DNA from 2 places in the Aliivibrio thorii genome. Region 1 is predicted to be linked to the other one. Evidence: predicted binding sites of a transcription regulator. Region 1 holds the regulator's gene; the other holds the start of a gene.
The links. The regulator MetJ, encoded in region 1, represses methionine synthesis genes. The targets are predictions, from matches to a motif close to TTAGACNTNTANANGTCTAA.
Positions count from the first base shown of each region.

Region 1 (11,767 bases):
ATTAAATCAGCGTTATGCATCGCCATATTCGCTTCATAGGTGCCGTGCATACCTAGCATACCTAATGCATTTTTATGTGTACCAGGAAAAGCACCCAAGCCCATAAGCGTACTGACTACAGGTAAATTAAGTGATTCTGCTAATTTAATAACGTGTTGTTCTGCTGATGAGATAACAGCACCACCACCAATATACAGCACTGGTTTTTTTGCAGCTAAAAGGGTTTTAAGGCCTTTTTTAACCTGACCTTTATGCCCTGTTGTCGTTGGATTATAAGATCGCAATGACATCGACGTCGGATATTGATAAGGGAATTTAAACGCAGGGCTCATGACATCTTTTGGGATATCAATAACAACAGGTCCAGGACGGCCTGTTGAAGCAATATAAAACGCTTTTTTTATAATTTCAGGAATGTCTTCGGCTTTTCTAACTAAAAAGCTATGTTTAACTATCGGACGAGAAACACCTACCATGTCACACTCTTGAAAAGCATCAGTCCCAATCATGCTGTTTGGTACGTTTCCAGAAAGCACAATCATCGGAATAGAATCCATATAGGCGGTTGCGATTCCTGTAATCGTATTGGTTGCTCCTGGGCCTGAACAAACAAGAACCACACCCGGTTTACCAGTTGCTCGAGCAAATCCATCAGCCATGTGCGTAGCGGCTTGCTCATGTCTTACCAACACATGCTGAATATCATCAGCCTTCATGTGTAGAGCATCATAAATATCCAACACAGAGCCACCAGGGTAGCCAAATATGTGTTCAACACCTTCATCAATCAGAGATTGTACAATCATCTCTGCGCCAGATAACATTTCCATATTTATCTCCAGACATTTAAACCCTCTAACAACGACATGAATTACCGATAATTAGTGGTTTACATAGTTAGGGCTTATTTTTAGCCTAAACCGACATTAATTAGATTAAGATCCTATGTAGATGGTAATTAGTGATAACAAAAACCAACATTACGAAACAACTTTAACCTTTTCATATCACTCTGGTCTAGAGGTGATTTACGCCAATCGACGATACATTCAATTAAGATAGCATTTGCAGTTATTAATACTAAAAACAGCCAAAAAAGTGAAACTAAAAACCAGAAAAGAACAAATAAAGAGAGATAATAAACAAGCCTATTAATATTAGAATATAGATAACGATCTCACTTTTTATAGACATAAAAAAACCAGTCTAAAAAGACTGGTTTATATATTCTAATATGAGAATGAAAAAGAAAAATTACTTCTCTTTTCTCCCTTTCTTTTCATCATACATGTCATCAATTTCGTCTTGGTAACGTTCACTAATAACTTTACGACGTAATTTTTGAGTTGGTGTTAGTTCACCTTTGTCCATAGAGAACGCTTTAGATAATAAAGTGAACTTTTTCACTTGCTCAAAGCGAGCTAACTCTTTTTGTAAGTTCGCAACACGCTTTTCTAGCATCTCAACAATTTCGCTATTCTTAACTAAATCCATGCGGTCATGATAAGCAATATTTAGCTCTTTTGCGTATTCTTCCAATGCGTCATAGCAAGGAACAATCAAAGCCGACACGAATTTTCGGGTATCTGCAATAACCGCAATCTGCTCAATAAAGTGGTCTTTACCAATCGCCCCTTCAATCACTTGCGGAGCGATGTATTTACCACCAGAGGTTTTCATCAACTCTTTAATACGATCGGTAATATATAAGTTACCAGCCGCATCAAATTCACCAGCATCGCCTGTTTTTAAAAAGCCATCCTCAGTAAAGTTCAGTGCTGTTTCTTCTGGTTTATTATAATACCCCTTCATAACCATAGGGCCACGAACTAGGATCTCATTTTTTTCACCAATTTTAACTTCAGCACCTGGCATTAATGTACCGATGGAGTCTGGATGAAACTTACCATCTTCCCAACATGAAATAGTGGCAGTGGTCTCTGTCATGCCATAACCCAGTTTGACGTTAACGCCAAGAGCATGAAAAAAGCGACCGATCGTTGCATCTAATTTAGCGCCACCACAAGGCATGAAATTAATATGCCCACCTAAAATCATACGCAACTTAGAAAGTACTAGTTTATCAGCTACCTTATAAGCTTGCTTGAGAGCCCATGATGGTTCACGACCTTCTTGCTTGCACGCCGATATTTTAGCGCCCATGTTTACCGCCCAGGTAAACATCACCTTACGGTGGGCAGGGGCACGAGATACTTTTTCATGTACTGTTGAAAATATTTTCTCATAGAAACGAGGAACCGCACACATTACCGTCGGTTTCACTTCTGTTAGCGCTTCTTTGATTAGATTTGTATTTGGCAAATAGCAGTTTACTGCACCTTTGTATAATACATAAAAAGTCCAAGCTCTCTCAAACACATGAGAGAGAGGCAGGAAAGATAACGATACATCTTTCTCTGTTAGTGCTAAATTCGTGTTATGCCCTGCTAGCTGAGAACCGATATTAGCGTAATCTAGCATTACCCCTTTTGGCTCGCCAGTCGTACCAGAGGTATAAATTAACGTAAGTAAATCATCCATTTCAGCACTTTCAAGACGATGAGTAACTTCATCTTGATTAACCGCATCAGCTTTAGATATAAAATCATTCCACGAAACACCCGCTTCATGATCATTCAAATCAATATCGTCACTCAAAGCAACAATATGAGTCAGTAGTGGACACTGCTCAAAAATAACAACAGCCGCATTATATTGCGCTTGCTCACCAACAAATAGAATACGAATATCAGCATCATTAATGATATAAGCTGCTTGTGTAGGTGTATTTGTTGGATAAATAGGAACAGGAACTGAACGTAGTTGCATCGTTGCAAAATCAGCAACCGTCCAGCGAGGCATATTATTGGAGAAGATCCCTACTTTCTCTTGTATTTTCAATCCATGAGCTAATAGTGCCAAAGATAGAGTATCCATTTGTTGGCCAAACTCGCCCCAAGTGATATCACTCCATGCAGAACACTGAGTGTCACTCCAAGCACCGCATTTACGTTCACGTAATGCAGTATCATTAGGCTTATTAGCAATATGTTTGCGGATCTCTTTTACAATATGTAGGTTTTGAATAGTCATCTCGAATCACCTTTAGGCTTACAGGTGTAAGCTATAATCTGTACAAAGTGTACAAGTGGCAGTAAAAAAGGCAACTGTTTCTCTGTATAAAATGTAAGTATTGTTGTGTGAAACCCATTTCAGGATAGCTCTATTAACAAAATAATTATTTAAACTCTACATTCTGTTTATATCGTATGAATACCAATAAAAAAGGCAACCTTTTATAGGTTGCCTTAATCTCATTTTTTAGGTTCATCGCAGATTAGCGGGAATTGAAAACAAAAACGGCAGTTAGTGGTAAAGTTACATCGCCAAACACAACTTTTCATAAACTGCCGTTTTCATGCCAAATAATACTTTTTTATCATCATTCTGGAAAGGTTTTCAGATCGTAAAATCTCATAAAACTGATTCATTAATATCTATAACCTTAAAGCCTGATTCCCCAGCATTCTGCTCTTGCGGGCGACTCTCTGAATTTACTCACGATACTCAGTGGCGAACTATTAAAGACGCTATGATATTAGGAACTCCAGTTGAACTTTTGATTCAGACTAGGCGCATTACATGTTCGCTATGTGGTACAAAAACGGAAGCAATATCTTGGCTTAAACCATACTCACGCCTGACTAATCGATTGATAGAATATATTGAACAACTGCTGCCTTTGCTGCCGATTAAACATATTTCAGAACTGACTGGAGTACATTGGCACACGATAAAGAACATTGATAAACAACGACTTAAACGAGTTATCCCTGACATACCATGGGATAAATTACGTCAACTAGTGATGGATGAGTTTGCCATATTTAAAGGACATCGATATGCAACAGTGATTGCCGATGCGCAGACACATCAAGTGCTTTGGATTGGTTTAGGTAGAAGCCGAACTGATATCAGGCCTTTCTTTGAAGAGCTTGGTGAGCATGCCGAAAATATCGAAGCAGTAGCTATGGATATGAATACAGCTTTCGATCTCGAAGTGAAAGCTCATTGCCCTAATGCGCGTATTGTATACGATCTTTTTCATGTGGTAGCCAAATATGGACGAGAGGTAATGGATAGAGTTAGGGTAGATCAAGCGAATCAACTCAAAGAAGACAAAAAAGCTCGTCGTTGGATTAAGCGTTCACGCTGGATCCTTTTGAAAAATAGAGACAACCTAGACGCAAATCAACAGAGTTATCTAGATGAAATACTTTCGGTAAACCACGATTTAATGGTGACTCATTTGCTAGGAGAGCAATTAAAAGAGCTCTGGTATTGTGATTCAGAAACGCAGGCAATAGAACTATGGGATGTATGGTGGCAACAGGTAAATGAGAGTGGGATCCAACCATTAATCAGTTTTGCACGAAAGTTAAAACCATACCTTCACGGAATTGTTAGTTCGGCTTTATATCGATTAAATACATGTACACTGGAAGGAATAAATAACAAAATTAAGCTGATCAAAAGAATGGGGTATGGCTACAGAGATACAGACTATTTCTTTATGAAGATAAAAGCGGCTTTCCCCGGAAAGCCGCGATGAACCATTTTTTAGTGTGGAAATATGGCTTAAAACATCATACCTTTGCTTGAAGCAACGACTTCCTCACCACAGATAAGCATCAATTGATCTCTCATCCAAATATGACCTTTGTCTTTTTGGTATGAGTCATGCCAGCTTAAGTAACCACGAATGCTCTTTGATTCGATCGGCAGTGGTAATACTATCAATTGCTCACGATTCTGCATTGAGTTAACTAACCATTTAGGTGCTACTGTTATTAAATCTGATTGAGATACAACATACAGAACATTGCTGATGCTTGCGCCTTTATAAGCTTGTTCATACAGTGAATCCATATAAAGGTGGTCAGCAAACCCTTTAGTATTTTCAACACGGGCAGGGACAGCATGTTTTTCGTTTGCTAATTGTTCTTTAGTTATCGTTCCTTGAATACGAGGGTGATTAACTGAAGCAACAACCACTAATTCATCTGTAAATAGTTCAGTACTCATGTAGCCCGGTTCATCAAAACGAACGTAATCAATAACAAAATCTATTTCTTGATATCGCAATTTTTGTGCTATATCGAGATCATATTCACCAGATAGATTTAAACTAATATGGGGGGCTTTTTGTTGAATATCTCTCAAAATACGTGGGGCAAAACGCATATCTGATGGGCTACAAATTGATAGCTTAAACTGTCGTCCTGAGCTTTCAGGAGCAAATGTAGAACTAGGCAGTTCATTTTTAACTAGTTGCAATGCTTGACGCATTGGTGCAAACAATTGACGAGCTCGTTGAGTAGGCTGAATACCTCTTCCATGACGAATAAATAATTCATCATTAAACATCAACTTTAAACGAGAAACAGCATTACTTACTGCTGGTTGTGACATTCCCAAGTTTTGAGCTGCTCTTGTAATGTTTTGCTCTTGCATTACAGCATCAAATACCGTCAATAGATTCAAATCGACACTACGTAAAACTTGTTCTGAACTGATTATAGACGTTGGCTCTGGGGTAGATTCTGATATACTCATATGATGACTCTCTCAATCGGGCAGTTTTATTCAAATTAAATAACAGTAAATGGCTACAAGTTTTATTATTATTACTAGATATTGACCTTGTATATATTAGCCATTCTTCAATTATCATCACTGAATAGATTTACAAAATCCATAGCATGGAAAGTATTTTAATTTTAATTTATGCTTAATTTAGTTTAACGATTAAATTATAATTACAAATCAATCAATTAAGGAAAAACATAAAATAATCTAAACGCACTCCAATTACGTTTTTTCCTACAAAATCAATAAAAAAGCCATGCAAGTATGCATGGCTTCATCAAAATATCTGGTAAAACATTCGATTAAAAAAGCGCTGATATTCGATTTAAATCAGATTGAATAGCACCCGCAGTAACCTCTCTTCCCGCACCCGGCCCTCGAATAACTAATGGATTATCGCGGTACCATTTACTTTCAATTGCAAAAATATTATCACATGGTAACAAGTTAGCTAATGCATGATGCTCGACCAGAGCTTCAATGCTTACCGTCGCGCAGCCATCTTTATTTAAGCGTGCCACATAACGTAATACCTTTTGTTCTCTTTGCGCTTTTTCTAAACGCTCAAGTAACTCATTATTAATTGACTCACCTTTTTCCAAGAACTCATCCAAGCTCACTTCTCTGAGTTCTACAGGAACGAGAGACTCTACTTTTACTTGAGTTGGTTCTATTTTCAATCCTGCCTCTCGAGCTAAAATGACAAGTTTTCTCATGACATCGGAGCCATCAAGATCGTGCCTTGGATCTGGTTCTGTTAATCCTTGTTGCCAAGCAAGATCCACTAACTCGGTAAATGGAACCTCACCATTATACTGTTGGAATAACCATGACAAGGTACCTGAAAATATACCCGATAATGCGACTATCTCATCACCACTTTCTCGTAAATCTCTTACTGTGTGGTTAATAGGAAGACCGGCACCAACAGTCGCGTTATATAGCCAATGACGACCTGTTTTTGTAAACGCATCAAGCACTGCTTGATATTCATGACTTGGTGCTGAACCTGCAACTTTATTCGCAGAAATAAGGTGTATGCCTTGCTCCGCAATTTTAGTGTACTGTTGTGATAGTTCAGGGCTTGCCGTTACATCTAATACAACAACATCATCATATCCTTGAATTGCGCCAATTTTTTCTATCCATTCAAAATGCTCATAGGCGGTAGCTTCATCATCAAATTTATCTACAATTGATGCACTGTCTAACCCATCAAAATCTAACCAGTGACGATGACGATCAACTACACCAATCAATGAAAATTGCATACCATGGCGCTTCTCAAGGTTACGTTTTTGCTCAGTAAAAAGAGATAACCATTGAGAGCCAATATTTCCATGCCCACATAACACAAGCCCAACTCTTTTTTGAGCTTGAAATAAATGTGTATGAATGGCGTTAATGATCGAGGCTGTATCTACTTTACGTAAAATTGCAACCAAACTTAGCCCTGACTCAGATTCACATACAAACTCTAATGGGCAATTTTTTAATTGATGATAGAAACCATGGCTATGAATGGCATTCCCAGTAACACCTGCGCCAACGGCCGCAACCATTGAATAGCCTTCTTTCAATTTAATTTCAGCATGTACCGCAGAGTTTTGTAGAACATCTAATGCTTCATTCACGACTTCAGAGGTATACGCCAATAAAAGTGTATATTGGTCATCTTGAACCTCTAATGCTAAAGGCTGCAACTGAGAGCGAGTCAGTAAAGAAAGTACTTCTTGCTTCACTCGTTCAAAATCCTGCCCACGCCCAAAACCTAATTGAATTAAATACACATCTTCTAATGAAGTAACAATTTTAGCCCCACGACCAGAAGCCAATACTCGTTCGATACGGGTTGAGCCTGATTCAGGTTGGTAACTGCAACGCAAGCTTAAATCAAGTGCACTTTGAGCAACAGGTTGTAGTGTTCGACTATGTAATACAGGGGCGGCTAATCGAGCTAATTCACTGGCTTCATCTAAACGAAGCAACGGCAATAAACAAGCATCTTCTACTTTACGAGGATCGGCACTGAATACGCCAGCAACATCACTCCAGATAGTTACACGAGAAACTTCAGCCAATGCACCAATAATTGTTGCTGAATAATCAGAACCATTACGGCCCAGCAATACCGTCTCACCGTTTTGATTACGAGCCATAAAACCGGTAATAACAAGTCGACCATGAGGATGTTGAACCATTTGCTCTTTAAATAATGGCCACGATAGTGCGCGATCAATTTCTGGCTGACATCCTCGTTCAGCTCTTAAAAAAGAACGAGAGTCCAAAGGTGCCGCTTGCAAATCAATTTGATTTAAATAAGCAGAAAGTAATCGAGATGACCATACTTCACCATGACCAAGAATGTCGGCTTGTTGGATGTCCGTTAAAGGCGCGTGTAATTTTCCAATAGCAATAAGTTCCTCATGAAGAGTATCAAGTAAAGGCGCTGCACTTTCAGGAGTTAATAAGTCTGAAATTAAACCTTGTTGATATTGACGTAAAGACTCCAAGACATCATGAGCTAAGCGGCCATCTTTTGATAAACCATCAATCCACTCTAAAATCCTGTTAGTCGTGTTACCTGCAGCAGAAACAACCACTAAGTCATGATCGTTTGAATACTCTTTTAAAATGGTTGCGACACGGCGATAACATTCAGGGTCAGCAAGGCTACTCCCCCCAAACTTATGTAACTGACGTGGTACTAATCCTGTCATTACTTCACCTCAGCAGAGATAAGGAAGGCTTGCTTAAGATCCGCAATCAAATCGCGGCTGTCTTCTAACCCAACAGAAATACGTAACAGTGTTGGAGCTAATCCCGCTTCTGCTTGTGCTTCATCTGACATCGCTCGGTGAGTCATGGTGCCAGGGTGTGCAATCAAACTTTCTACACCACCAAGAGATTCGGCTAACGAGAAATATTTTAGCTCTTTTACAAAGACCTTAAGCTGCTCTAGTGAACCATTTAACTCAAAACTTAACATGGCACCAAACCCTGCTTGCTGACGCTTTGCAATCTCATGCCCTGGATGCTCAGGTAAGCTTGGATGATAAATTGTGCCGACTAACTCTTGCTCTTGGAGACATTTAAGTACCTCCATCGCATTTTCTTCATGTACACGCATACGAGCACCAAGCGTACGAATACCACGTAAAGTTAGGTAGCTATCAAAAGCCGTTCCCGTAGCTCCAATACAGTTTCCCCACCATGCAAAGTCATCTGCGTGCTCTTGAGTTTTAGCTATCAATACGCCACCAACCACATCAGAGTGACCGTTAATGTATTTAGTTGTCGAATGAAGGACAAAATCAGCACCCAATGTTAGAGGTTGTTGTAGTACAGGAGAAAGGAAGGTGTTATCTACCGCAACCAAAGTCCCTACTTTTGCTGCTTTTTGACAAATTTCAGCAATATCCACCACTCGAACCAATGGGTTAGATGGCGTCTCTAATAGGATAAGTTTTGGTTTTTTTGCAAGAGCTGAATCAAGTGCTTCAGTATTTGATTGGTCAACAAATAAAGTTTGGAAATCACCTTTGTTCGCACGTGTATTAAACAAACGATAAGTACCACCATAACAATCATGAGGTGCCACAATAAGATCATCCGGACCAAGTAAAGCCGATACCATAAGGTTAAGAGCAGCAGTTCCGCAGTTTGTAACGACAGCCCCAGCACCACACTCTAAATCAGATAAAGTGGTTTCGAGTTGCGTACGAGTTGGGTTTCCTGAGCGAGCATAATCATACTTAGGAACATCACCAAACTCAGAAAAGCTATAATTGGTAGATAAGTAGATAGGAGGCACAACCGCGTTATGTTGTGAGTCAGTTTCGATGCCGGTACGGACAGCAATAGTTGCAGGTTTTCTCTCGCTCATAATTTCCCTTCCAAACTGCTAGGCAGTGGTCTGATACCAATTACCTGAATGAGATATAAAGCAGTAATTTTCTACTCTTCCATTCAAGATGACTGATATAATCTAATCCATAAGTTATATTCTTCTACTTTACCATCACAAAATGAGACGTCAATACTTCTAGACGTCTATATATCTTTGCTTATAGCCGTAAATATCGCTAGAATTAGCCTATCCTATTTTAAACAACAATAATTCAGAACGAAGGTGAGCAATGGCTGATTGGAATGGTGACTATTTAAGTCCTTATGCCGAGCATGGTAAAAAAAGTGAACAGGTAAAAAAAATTACCGTGTCAATTCCAACGAAGGTACTACAAATTCTTACCGATGAGCGTACTCGTCGCCAAGTAAGTAACCTACGTCACGCAACAAACAGTGAATTATTATGTGAAGCGTTTCTTCACGCTTACACAGGCCAACCTTTACCTACAGATGAAGACTTACGTAAAGATCGCCCTGATGATATTCCCGCAGAAGCTAAAGCTTTAATGACCGCAATGGGCATTGAATTCGAAGCATTTGATGACGAGTAAGTAACTCTTCACCTCCTCCTGCTGCCTCCTCCTTTTTTTAAATAAATTAGGAGGATTACATTTTTATTTGCTTATTAAATAATCACAGTGCCCTACTATAATTATAAAGGACTTACTGTGAAAAATAACATGGCAAAAACAGCGATAGCGCTCGCTATTACCTCTCTATTGAGCGCCTGTAGCTCAACCTCAGAAACAACACAAATAACCTCTACCTATCAATGCAATCCTCAAATGATGGAAGAAAGTAATCATTTACGCATCTATCAAATCATGGTGGAAAGCTTTGTTGATGGTGATAACAGCATTGGTCATGACACAGGTTACGGCCCGAGTCATCATAATGGTGATCTACAAGGGATCATTGATTCATTAGATTACATTCAATCATTAGGTATGAACGCCATTTGGATGACGCCTATTTTTGAATCAGCACCAATTGAAGGCCAAGACCATTGGGCTGATAAGCTGGATGCAACTGGCTATTTCGCGACTGATTTCTTCAAAATTGATCCTCGCTTTGGCACATTAGAAAAAGCAAAAGAATTAGTAGAAGAAGCTCATAAACGCGGAATGTATGTCTTATTTGATGGTGTATTTGGTCACCATAAAGAAGGCCTCATTAAGCCATCACGATCAGGCTTACTACCGAGTGGCAACAATAACCCAGTTGATTACCCTGAGAGTGAAGACTTTTACTCTGAAGTCGCCACTTATTGGATATCCGAATTAAAGATTGATGGCTGGCGATTAGATCAAGCTTACCAAGTCCCTACTGAATCTTGGATAAACATTAGAAAAGCCGTTGATACCGCATCACAAAACACGACGTATATTAATAATAAAGGCGAACAAGTTAACCCGCTCGGTTATATGGTGGCAGAGATATGGAATAACGAAAACTACATTACAGAAACAGGTTATGGAGAAGAAAGAAATCCAGCATTATGCTCTGCATTCGATTTTCCTTTGCGTTTTCGAGTTACAGAAACCTTTGCGGTAAATGAAAGTAATGTAGGGAATAAAGGTGGCGATTGGCTTAATGAGGGAATGCAAATGCATGAACTTTATCCTTCTCATGCCACTCCAAATCTAATGCTAGGAAACCATGATGTCGTCCGTTTTGGTGATTTATTACAACGAGGAGAAATAGCAGACCCTAGTGATAAAGACTATTGGATCCGACACAAAGCAGCTCTTTCATTTCAAGCAGCTTATACCGGCCCTATCACGCTTTATTATGGAGATGAAATTGGCGATCAAGTCGATGGTTTTGCTAATCAAGAAAATAAAGATACTTGCGCCATCAAAGGATTATGTGATGACCATATCGCTCGGTCATCCGCCAAAATAGATGGCCTTACTGCAACACTAACACCTGACCAACTTAACTTAAAAAACTACGTCTCAGAGTTAATGACTTTACGTATTGAAAACCCAGCATTATCGGAAGGCGTTAGAACCAATATCATTGCAAATAAAGCGGTATATATAGACCATAAACAAACAGAGAATAATGCAATTATATTTATGGTTAGCACTCAAGAGCAAAGCCAAACGCTTTCCCTTAAAGCTGAACAGATAGCGTCAAAAGGTAATTTAGTCGATTTATTAACAGGCCAAATATTTAGCCCTAACGAAGGTGTATATACAATTCC
Region 1 is NZ_CM170654.1:322,794-334,560, reverse strand. Features, by position in the region: gene AC2IP4_RS01545 (acetolactate synthase 3 large subunit) at 1-830, opposite strand, end outside; gene AC2IP4_RS01540 (AMP-dependent synthetase/ligase) at 1,255-3,093, opposite strand; gene AC2IP4_RS01535 (ISL3 family transposase) at 3,419-4,612, shown strand; gene leuO (transcriptional regulator LeuO) at 4,639-5,616, opposite strand; gene AC2IP4_RS01525 (bifunctional aspartate kinase/homoserine dehydrogenase II) at 5,952-8,369, opposite strand; gene AC2IP4_RS01520 (O-succinylhomoserine (thiol)-lyase) at 8,369-9,535, opposite strand; gene metJ (met regulon transcriptional regulator MetJ) at 9,789-10,109, shown strand; gene AC2IP4_RS01510 (alpha-amylase family glycosyl hydrolase) at 10,239-11,767, shown strand, end outside.

Region 2 (11,767 bases), 1.1 Mb from region 1:
GAGAATATCACCTCATTATTTTCTATATTAGAACTTGGTATAGGTATTACCACATTACCTAAATTAGCCTTTCCAACCAATGAAACACGGTTAGTGTGGATCCCTCTGATCGATCCTCCCTTAGAACGACAAATTGGAATATTTCAGTTAGCAGGCAGAACCATCTCACCACAAGCTCAGCAATTCTATGAACTATGCATTGAGTACTTAAATTATCAAAAAGAATAACCAATAAAAAAGCCCACAAACTAAAAGTCTATGGGCTTTCTAAAATTACAGTCGTATGCTTTATTTAATTAAGCAAACAAAAACTTAGGCACATCAGCAATACTATCAAGTACCGTAGTTGCTAACGCTTCACCCTCTTCAGTTACTGGTTTACCAGTACGAACAAGGATACGAGTACCAACACCCGCCGCTTGCGCTGCCATCATGTCTTCTTTCTTATCGCCGATCATGACTGAGTTTTCCATATCGATGTCTAGGAAACTCTGTGCTGAGTTAAACATCCCTGGATTTGGTTTACGGCAATCGCACTCTTCTTTGTATTTTTCTACTGTTGCTTCTGGGTGATGCGGACAATAATAAATACCATCAAAATCAATACCGTGATCAGCAAAGTTCCAATCCATCCATTCCGTTAGGATTTCAAATTGCTCTTCAGTAAACATACCACGAGCAATTCCCGATTGGTTTGTTACTAATACAAGTAGGTAACCCATGTCTTTGCATTTTTTAACGGCATCAAATACACCATCAATATATTCAAAGTCATCACGCTTATGAACATAGCCACGATCAACGTTAATGACGCCATCTCTATCAATAAATACCGCTGGTTTGGACAAGGTGAAACCCTCTAAATAGTCAAATCGGTTAATAAAAAATTATCGCACGCTTTTGCTTTCTTAGCATCATAATTTATACGTTTAGCCGTCTAGACGTAAAAATACCTATTGACTTAAATCAATATCCGAAATAGCATCAGTAGGATATAAAAAATGAGAGATCGCTCAGATTTTTTAACCTTGGTTATCTTTCTATTTACACTGGCTTTCTATTTACATTAGCTCCCTATTTAAAAATGCAGTTCAAGGCGAATCATGATTGAAATAAACCGCGTTAATAAGGTGTTTTATCAAGGTGCAAAGGAAATTAATGCCCTTAAAGATATTAACCTACATATTGCCCAAGGCACCATCTTTGGTGTAATTGGCTCATCAGGTGCAGGGAAAAGTACGCTGATACGCTGTGTAAACATGTTAGAGAAGCCAACAAATGGTGAAGTGATTGTTGATGGTGTTGATTTAACAAAACTCTCTTCAAGCGAGTTAAGCAAAGCACGCCGCAATATCGGAATGATTTTCCAACACTTTAACCTTCTTGCTTCACGAACTGTATTTGAAAACGTAGCTCTACCGCTAGAGTTAGCGGGAAAATCAAAACAAGAGATCAAGAAAAAAGTCACTGAGCTATTAGATTTGGTTGGCTTAGAAGATAAGCACCACACTTATCCTGCAAACCTTAGTGGCGGTCAAAAGCAACGTGTTGCTATCGCTCGTGCACTTTCAACAGATCCAAAAGTACTGCTTTGTGATGAAGCAACCAGTGCGCTTGATCCTGCAACAACAAAGTCAATTCTAGAGCTAATCAAAGATCTAAATCGAAAATTAAATATTACTATCCTAATCATTACCCATGAAATGGAAGTAGTAAAAAATATCTGTCATGAAGTTGCTATTATCGGTGGCGGTGAGTTGGTTGAAAAAGGCATTGTGAGCGATATTTTTGCTCATCCTAAAACCAAACTTGCACAAGAGTTTATTCGTGCAACATTAGATTTATCAATTCCTGATGATTTCAAATCTCGTCTACAAGAAACCTATGTTGAAGGCAGTTACCCTCTTATTCGTTTGGAATTTACTGGTGCCAGTGTTGACGCCCCTGTGATTAGCCAGATCTCTCGTGAATTTGACATTGATATCAGTATCTTAAATGCAGATATCGATTATGCTGGCGGCGTTAAATTTGGCCTTATGCTAGCCGAGTTTTTTGGCAACCAAGAATCAACAGCGCAAGCAATTACATTCTTACGCAATCATCACGTAAAAGTAGAGGTATTAGGTTATGTCATTTGATGTGATTTCTGCATGGCTTGATTTAAACAGCAAGCTGTTATTAAACGCAACAGGCGAAACCCTTTATATGGTTGCGGTTGCTGGTATTGTTGGTTTTGCTATTGGGATCCCGCTTGGTGTTGTTTTACACATCACTAAAAAAGGTGGCTTAATGGAAAACACCACATTCAATAGTACACTTGGCGCTGTTGTTAACGTGGGTCGCTCTGTTCCTTTCTTAGTATTAATGGTTGCGATTATTCCAGTAACAAAACTGATTGTTGGTAGCTTTATTGGTACTACAGCGGCAATCGTTCCGCTGACTATTGGTGCAATCCCATTTGTGGCTCGTCTGATTGAAGGCGCACTAATTGAAGTACCAAGTGGCTTAGTTGAAGCAGCACAGTCAATGGGCGCAACTCCACTGCAAATTATTACGAAAGTACTGCTTCCTGAAGCACTACCAACTATTTTAAACTCAGTAACTATCACACTAGTAACGCTAGTTAGCTACTCTGCAATGGCAGGTACGGTTGGCGGCGGTGGCTTAGGTGATGTTGCTATTCGATATGGTTTCCACCGTTATGATTTAACCATCATGGCTGTGACCGTTGTTATGCTGATTGTTTTGGTTCAAATCATTCAATCTGTTGGTGATTCTTTAGTTAAAAAATTCGATCACCGTTAATTTTATTTAATATGGAATTCATTTTTAAGGAGTAAATAATGAAATTGAATCTAAAAAAACTGGCAGCAGTTGCTGGCCTAGCATCAACACTTATCCTAACTGGCTGTGGTCAAGAAGAAGCAAACACAAACTCAATTAAAGTGGGTGTAATGGCGGGTGCTGAAGCGCAAGTTGCTGAGGTTGCAGCTAAAGTGGCAAAAGAGCAATACGGTCTTGATGTTGAATTAGTAACTTTTACCGATTACGTAACACCAAACGCCGCATTGGATGATGGTTCTATTGACCTAAATGCATTCCAACACAAACCATACCTAGATCAACAAGTGACTGATCGTGGTTACAAAATTGAAATCGCTGGTAATTCATTTGTTTACCCAATTGCTGGTTACTCTAAGCAAGTAACTTCGGTTGACCAAATTGAAGACGGTGCACGTATTGCGGTACCAAACGATCCAACTAACCTTGGTCGTTCTTTACTTCTTCTTCAAGAACAAGGGCTAATCACATTACGTGATGGCTCTGGTCTTGCTGCAACGGTTCGTGATATTACGGCTAACCCTAAAAACATCACTATTGTTGAGTTGGATGCAGCACAGCTTCCTCGCTCTCTTGATGATGTAGCACTGTCTGTAATCAACACAACTTACGCAAGTAGCCTAAACCTTACACCTGAGAAAGATGGCATCTTTGTAGAAGATAAAGACTCTCCGTATGTAAACCTAATTGTTGGTCGTACTGACAACGTAAACACTGAAAACGTAAAAACGTTTGTTAAAGCATACCAATCAGAAGAAGTTTACCAAGCAGCACTTAAAACATTTAAAGGTGGCGTAGTTAAAGGTTGGTAATCCCCTTCTTTTAACAAGCTAACCTACAAAAGGTTGACGTGAGAGCGTCAACCTTTTTTAATATCTAAAGATTATTATTCATAAAGAATACTTCAATGACTTATCACATCGATCCTGTTGGTTTTATCCAATCACCTTACAAAGAAAAGTTTGCGGTTCCTCGCCAACCTCGCTTAGCACCTAGCGCCACATCTCGCTTAAAATTAGTGGGAGAGGCTAATTCACCAGAAGCCGTTCGTGGAATTGAGCAATTCTCTCATCTATGGTTATTGTTCTTATTTGACCAAAACTTAGAGGCGGGATGGAGACCAACGGTTCGCCCACCACGTTTGGGTGGAAACGAACGTATTGGTGTGTTTGCTTCGCGTGCGACCTTTCGTCCCAATGGCATTGGTATGTCAGCCGTCGAATTAAAAGGCGTGGTTCAAGAAGGCAATCAAACCTATTTAGAATTGGGCAGCGTTGATTTGGTGGATAACACACCAATCATAGACATTAAACCTTACATCCCCTATTCCGATTCTATCCCTGATGCACTCGGTGGTTTTGCAGAGAAAGAACCCGATGTTCTTAATGTATATTTATCAATAGAGGCCCAAAAATCACTTAGTTCACACCCACAGAAAACGCAGATAGAAGCGGTCATAAAAGAAGTACTTGGACAAGACCCACGCCCAGCCTACAAAAAAGGGAAAGCTGATAACAAAGAATATGCGGTAAATTTGTTTGATTTGAACGTAAAATTCACTGTAGATAGCAATTCGATCACGGTAACTGCAATTGATCGCTTTTGAGATCGCTTTTAGGCTGATATCATAGAAAGCTTAATTTTAGATTGATCCTGTTCTCATTAAAGAACATACCATAACTAAGATTGAACTCTCGATTTAACTGTTTAAGTCGAGCTATTCCAATATTCATAACTAACAAATGGATGAAAACATGCGCACTAGCAAATACCTTCTTTCAACACTGAAGGAGACTCCAAACGACGCAGAAGTAGTTAGCCACCAGCTAATGCTACGTGCAGGTATGATCCGTCGTCTAGCTTCAGGTTTATATACTTGGCTACCGACTGGTCTACGTGTATTGCGTAAAGTCGAAAACATCGTTCGTCAAGAGATCGACAATGCAGGTGCAATCGAAACTTTGATGCCCGTAGTTCAACCGTTTGAGCTTTGGGAAGAAACAGGCCGTTCTGAAAAGATGGGTCCTGAGCTTCTTCGCTTTACTGACCGTCATGTTCGTCCGTTTGTACTTAGCCCAACAGCTGAAGAAGTTATCACGAGCCTTGTTCGTAACGAAGTTAACTCTTACAAGCAACTTCCACTAAACTTGTACCAAATCCAGACTAAATTCCGTGATGAGCGTCGCCCACGTTTTGGCGTTATGCGTGCACGTGAATTCTGCATGATGGATGCGTACAGCTTTGATATCGATAAAGAAGGCCTACAAAAGTCTTACGATGCAATGCACGATGCTTACTGTAAAGCCTTCGACCGCATGGGTCTTGAGTACCGTCCAGTATTGGCTGACTCAGGCGCTATCGGCGGCAGTGGTTCTCAAGAGTTCCACGTACTTGCTGAAAGCGGCGAAGATTTAATCGCATTCTCAACAGAATCTGATTACGCAGCTAACATCGAAAAAGCAGAAGCTCTAGCACCAACAACTGAACGTGCTGCTCCTACTCAAGAGATGACAACGGTTGATACACCAAATGCAAAAACAATTGCAGAATTGGTTGAGCAACACGGTATCGCGATTGAAAAAACAGTTAAGACATTATTTGTTAAAGCATCTGATGAAATTGACGCTGATATCATCGCTCTTATCATCCGTGGTGATCACGAACTTAACGAAGTTAAAGCTGAAAACCTAAAAGAAGTTGCTTCTCCACTAGAGATGGCTGACGAAGCACAACTTCGTGACCTAATCGGCGCTGGTGCTGGTTCTCTTGGTCCTGTAGGCCTAGAACTGCCATTCATCGTTGACCGCTCTGTTGCAGTAATGAGTGACTTTGGTACAGGCGCAAACATCGATGGTAAGCACTTCTTTGGTGTTAACTGGGAGCGTGATGTACAGCTTGGTCAAGTTGAAGATCTACGTAACGTTGTTGAAGGCGATCTAAGCCCATGTGGTCAAGGTACTCTACAACTGAAACGCGGCATCGAAGTCGGTCACATCTTCCAATTAGGCACAGCCTACTCAGAAGCAATGAACTGTGGCGTGCTTGATGCTAACGGTAAAAACTCTATCCTTGAGATGGGTTGTTACGGTATTGGTGTTTCACGTGTTGTTGCATCAGCTATCGAGCAAAACAACGACGAATACGGCATTGTATGGCCAGAAGCGCTTGCACCATTTACGGTTGCTATCGTACCGATGAACATGCACAAATCTGAGCGCGTTAAAGAAGCAGCAGAAAAACTGTATGCAGAACTAACAGCAATGGGCATCGATGTACTATTTGATGACCGTAAAGAGCGTCCAGGTGTTATGTTTAAAGACATCGAGCTTATCGGTATTCCACATACGGTTGTTATTGGCGACCGTAGCATGGATGAAGGTAACTTCGAATATAAAAACCGTCGTGCAAACAGCAAAGAAGTGGTTGAAATTGCAAACATCGTTGAGCACATTAAAGCTCAATTAAGCTAATTTCATCACCTTTTAAATACCAAAGGCTAAGTAGATTTACTTAGCCTTTTTTATATCCATGAAATAATGTTACTTTTACTCATTTATTTCTTGATTACTTTACATCTACTGATAGAATCCGCAGCAACAAGATCGCTCTCTTTTTTTACCGTTGTTCTACGGCTTGCGATTTTTATATACCGATGAATTTAACTCTCTATTTGTTAATACCATCAAATTCGATCTGATATTATTTACCATCAATCTATACGTATTTAGCACTATAACAACTAATGTGTAATTACCTTTTTATTAAGGTGCTTCGTATTGTCTCAAATATAACTGAATCAACAATCGTTATATTCGTGTGATGAGTTTAGATCGCCACTTAATTTCTAATGCAGTTCGTAAATGCATTCTCTCATTTACCTGCACTACTTCTTTTATATTGGAAACAAGTTGTGAATACATTATTTAAATTAATAAATGGAAATAAAAATCTATTCATTTATTTTCTATTTTCATTAATCATTTCTTTTTTTACTACGTTCAGTCTTTCAACATTCGCTTCTGAACCTCAAGTTAAAAAACCAGATATTTTAAAAGTTGCCCTTGGTAGTGAACCCGCTTCCGGCTTTGACCCGATCCTTGGTTGGGGTAAATACGGTAATCCGTTATTCCAATCTACCCTATTAAAAAGAGATAAAGAATTAAATTTTGTTGGCGACTTAGCGACAAAATGGCGCTTAACCAATAATAAACTGACCTGGATTGTCACTTTAAGAAACGACGTTCAATTCAGTGATGGTACTCCACTGACAGCAGAAGATGTCGCTTTCACTTACAATCAAATTTTACAGCAAAGCAGCACCCATGATCTCAGTGCATTAAAAATGGCAGAGCCTTTAACTCCTTATTCGGTAGCCTTCCATTTGACTCAATGTGACATTACATTTCTAGACCGATTCTCCTCTATTGGAATCGTTCCAAAACACGTTTATCAACAGCAAGATAATAGCTTTCGTTATGGCTCATCCCCGGTAGGCTCTGGTCCTTATGTCCTAACCAAGTGGGTAAAAAACCAGTACGTTAGTATGAAATTGAATCCATATTATTATGGGAAAACACCTCATTTCTCACAGTTAATCGCTGTTTTTGGAAGTGAAGAGTCTCGTTTTATTCAACTAAAAACACACCAATTAGATTTAAGTGTTGTACCTCAACGCTATGCAAATCAAACACTCAAAGGCTATAAGCTATGGTCAGTACCGACACTAGATAATCGTGGTATTGTCTGGCCAATGCACTACAACAAAAATGCTGAAATGACTTACATCACAGCCGACCCTGCCATAAGGGAAGTATTTGATTACTTAATTGATAAGCAATTAATTGTAGATAAATTATTAGATGGTTATGCAACACCTGCGTATTCCATCGCAGATAATATGCCTTGGGGTTTGGATACCCAAGATATTACTTCTAAAAAAGTAAACCTAAGCCATGCTAACGCTTTGCTTGCACAAGCGGGTTGGAGTGACAGTAATAATAATGGGACGCTAGATAAACAAGGTCATGAAGCTGCTTTTTCTCTGCTGTATAAAGCAGGAGATAGTGTCAGAGAACAGCTGGCATTAGCAATCAGTTCAATGGCGGCTAAAGTCGGTATTAACATTAATGTTAAAGGTCTCGAATGGAATGATATTGCCCTCCAAATGACGACAACTCCCGTCCTTATGGGCTTTGGTAGTCACTCTGCAAGTGAAGTAACTTATGTTTATCACTCTCGTTATGCGCATACTGATTTCTATAACTCAGGCGGTTATCGAAATCCACAGGTCGACTCAGCGATTGATAAAGCCCTTAAAGCACCATCATGGGATGCATCATTGCCTTTTTGGCAACAAGCACAACAGCAGATACAACAAGATCGCCCATGGACTTGGTTAGTTAATATTCAGCACCTTTATATGGCTAAAAATTGCTTAGATTTAGGAAAACCAATTACTGAACCACATGATCATGGCTGGCCGCTAACCGCAAATATCGAAGAGTGGCGTTGGACGTGTCAATAAACACCCAACATTCAAGTCGTGTGTGCGTAAGTTTAACTCGCCTTGTGATTCAACTGTGTTTGGCTCTTGTAATGATAACGCTACTCTTGGCGTTATCACCGATTGATCCCATCAGTGCGTATTTTGATGGTAACGCGCTCGCTGTGTTTGGTGAGCGAAAAATACAGCTTATCGAACAACTAGGCCTAAACCAAACCGCCTTGGAGCGCATGATAGATTTTACGACGTCATTACTGTCAGGTGATCTTGGTTACTCTTATCACTATCAAGAGCCAGTCAGTGAGATCATTTGGCAACGCAGTCGTTATTCCATCATGCTAATGGCTAGCGCGAGTGCTTTATCACTTATCCTTGGCTATACCATGGGGCTGTTACTTGGTTTATTTCCGACAAAGAAATGGAGTAACGTTTTTACTCACATCACATTAATGATGAATGCCATCCCTAGTTTTTGGGTTGGTTTAATCCTAATCAGTGTTTTTGCTATAAAATTAGTTTGGTTTCCTATCGGCGGTGTTTCTCCTTTAGGAATTGATCCTGAGAGTTTATCTTTATATGAAAAAGCACCTTACTTCGTATTACCATTAGTGACCTTATGCTTTAGCTTAATGGCACCCATTATTTTACATACGAGAGAAAAGGTCATTGAAGTGAGTCATAGCCAGCATGTGCAATATGCTCGCCTTCATGGTCAATCTATTTTCTCTATTGTTCGGTACCATTTATTAAGAAACACCCTGGTCCCAGCTTTAGTCATTCAATTAGCGGGGTTCTCTGAATTATTAAGTGGATCAGTCATTGTTGAAACCGTCTTTAATTTTCCAGGCATAGGGCAAACCTTAGTAAAAGCAGGCCTTAGTGGAGATACGCCACTGCTGCTGGGGATCACTTTTTGTTGTGCCATCTTTGTTTTTATCGGTAATGCCCTAGCCTCGCTACTCAGTAAGCGGCTCTCTTTGTCCGCCTCATTTTAACCTTAAAGAATATTTATTATGTTAAAGAAGCATCTTCCTTTAACCTTATTTTGTCTTTTATTACTGATTTCCCTCTCTTGGCAAAATAATGGCGAGAACATTGATTTATTCAATAAAAACCTTATGCCAAACGCCCATTATTGGTTTGGAACCGACTGGTTAGGCAGAGATGTCTTTAGCCGAACTCTCAAAGCGCTTTTATTCAGCCTTGCTATGGGAGGGCTAGCCTCTCTCTTCTGCTCATTGCTTTCGATGTGTTTGGCTTTGATTGGAAATATCAATGCAACTTGTAGCTACCTAATTAATACTCTAATTGATGTATGGAGTGCTTTACCACACATCTTAGTCATGATTGTACTGTCCATTTTAGTTGGTGGTGGTTTTGAAGGGTTAGTGGTTGCTATTACCTTTAGTCATTGGCCTAAATTGACGCGCTTGCTTAAAGTTGAAATTGAACAGTTACGCCAAAAGCCTTATGTATTGCATTCACTGGCTTTTGGGCACTCTAAATTGCACAGCTATGTAACGCATTTAACGCCTCACCTTTTGCCACAAATGCTAACCGGAATGTTAGTCTTATACCCTCAAGCATTAGTTCATGGCGCCGGATTGACGTTTTTAGGCTTTGGTATTGAACCGTCCACGCCCTCCATGGGGGGAATGCTCTCTGAAGCAAGTAAATACTTACTTAGTGGCCAATGGTGGCTGGCTTTATTCCCGGGGATAATGTTAATCATTAGCTCATTACTGCTGATGCAAATTGGCGCTAATACAAGAAAATAAGGAGCTGGCAATGATTCAAATTAGTGCACTACATATCAAACAAAAAGATCACCAAATCCCGCTGCTCAGCAACCTTTCTTTATCTATTGATAAAGGTGAAGTTTTAGCGATCATCGGAGCCAGTGGTTGTGGAAAAAGTGTATTAATTAACACCATTATGAACTCCCTCTCTTCTGATTTCAGCGTCACAGGAGAGATTAATATTGATCCAACAATACGAATGGCTTTAGTTCCACAGTACATTGATGCTTTAAATCCGACAGCAAAAATTGGTTCCCAACTAGCGCAATTTGACCCTACAAAAAAATGGTATCAACGCAAAAATACAACCGCTATTCACAAGGCTCTCACTTTTGCTCAATTACCTCAATCTGTCGCTAGTTTGTACCCTTATCAATTATCAGGAGGTATGGCGAAACGAGTGCTCTCTGCGCTGGCTTTCATTCAAAACCCAGACGTTATTATTGCTGATGAACCAAGCTGTGGTATCAATGATGAATATGTTGAACCTTTATTTCAGCACTATCAACACCTCGCTCATAATGAGAAAAAAGGTGTCATCATCATCAGTCATGACTTAAAGCACGTTATTGATATTGCCGATCGAATTCTTGTATTAAATAATAATGATGATGGAAACCAACTGTCATCCATAGAGTACACGAGCCCAAAACACATTAAGGAAGGAAAAAGCCAACCATACAGCCAAGCGTTATGGAAAGCCTTACCTAGCCACTGGGAATAATATGATTCAATTACTTAACACCTGTATTCACTACAAAAATAAACCACTTTCGCTGCCCAATATCAACCTAGAACAGGGAGAGATTCTAGGACTCTCAGGGATCAGTGGCAGCGGTAAATCAACCGTCGCCATGCTATTGGCTGGTTTTATGACTCCTAACTCAGGGAGTGTAACGATACCTGAATACAACAAAAACACACCTAATCCAGTTCAATGGATTGGCCAACATCCAGAACGCTCATTCAATCCTAAGTGGACATTATTACGATCTTTAAAAGAGAGCTTTCGTGATAATCCTTTTGATGAATACCTAGAGCGCTTTAGTATTGATAAAGAGTGGTTGTCTCGTTATCCAGCAGAACTATCTGGCGGACAGCTACAACGTTTAGCTTTATGTCGCGCATTATTGCCCACAACTCAATACTTACTGTGTGATGAGATCACAGCTCAACTCGATCCCATTACTCAAAAAACAATTTGGGAACAACTACTGCAACTGTGTCAGGAAAAAAACATGGGACTTTTAATTATTTCTCATGAAAAAGCCTTACTTAACTCTATTTGTCATAAAATAATTACTATTAATTAAGAAGTTTTATTCAAAGATATCGACCTGTTTTTAGAATAAATTTTCTACTTATATTTAACAAATTTAAAACCCTAAAAAAGTTCTATTTTTCATTATATTTCTGTTGCCAAGTCTAAAATATAGGATTAATATCCAGATCATAAAGCGTTCAAAAATCTTCTCTAAAGTTAATCTATTTTTCATATTCATGTTCACTCAAATTAGATTACCTTTACTGTAAATATGAGTACTTAACTCAACACTGCCGTAATTTAGGCAATTACAATTTATTTAGAATACTTATCTCTCTAGTTTTAAACTGGAGATGTTTG
Region 2 is NZ_CM170654.1:2,255,807-2,267,573, forward strand. Features, by position in the region: gene AC2IP4_RS10215 (LysR family transcriptional regulator) at 1-228, shown strand, start outside; gene gmhB (D-glycero-beta-D-manno-heptose 1,7-bisphosphate 7-phosphatase) at 297-848, opposite strand; gene metN (methionine ABC transporter ATP-binding protein MetN) at 1,104-2,138, shown strand; gene AC2IP4_RS10230 (methionine ABC transporter permease) at 2,128-2,805, shown strand; gene AC2IP4_RS10235 (MetQ/NlpA family lipoprotein) at 2,844-3,653, shown strand; gene tsaA (tRNA (N6-threonylcarbamoyladenosine(37)-N6)-methyltransferase TrmO) at 3,749-4,447, shown strand; gene AC2IP4_RS10245 (proline--tRNA ligase) at 4,596-6,311, shown strand; gene AC2IP4_RS10250 (ABC transporter substrate-binding protein) at 6,689-8,365, shown strand; gene AC2IP4_RS10255 (ABC transporter permease) at 8,437-9,339, shown strand; gene AC2IP4_RS10260 (ABC transporter permease) at 9,358-10,122, shown strand; gene AC2IP4_RS10265 (ATP-binding cassette domain-containing protein) at 10,133-10,867, shown strand; gene AC2IP4_RS10270 (ATP-binding cassette domain-containing protein) at 10,869-11,456, shown strand.
Region 2: metN (methionine ABC transporter ATP-binding protein MetN) is a predicted target of MetJ. The motif match lies at 930-949, and genes of this name have one in related genera.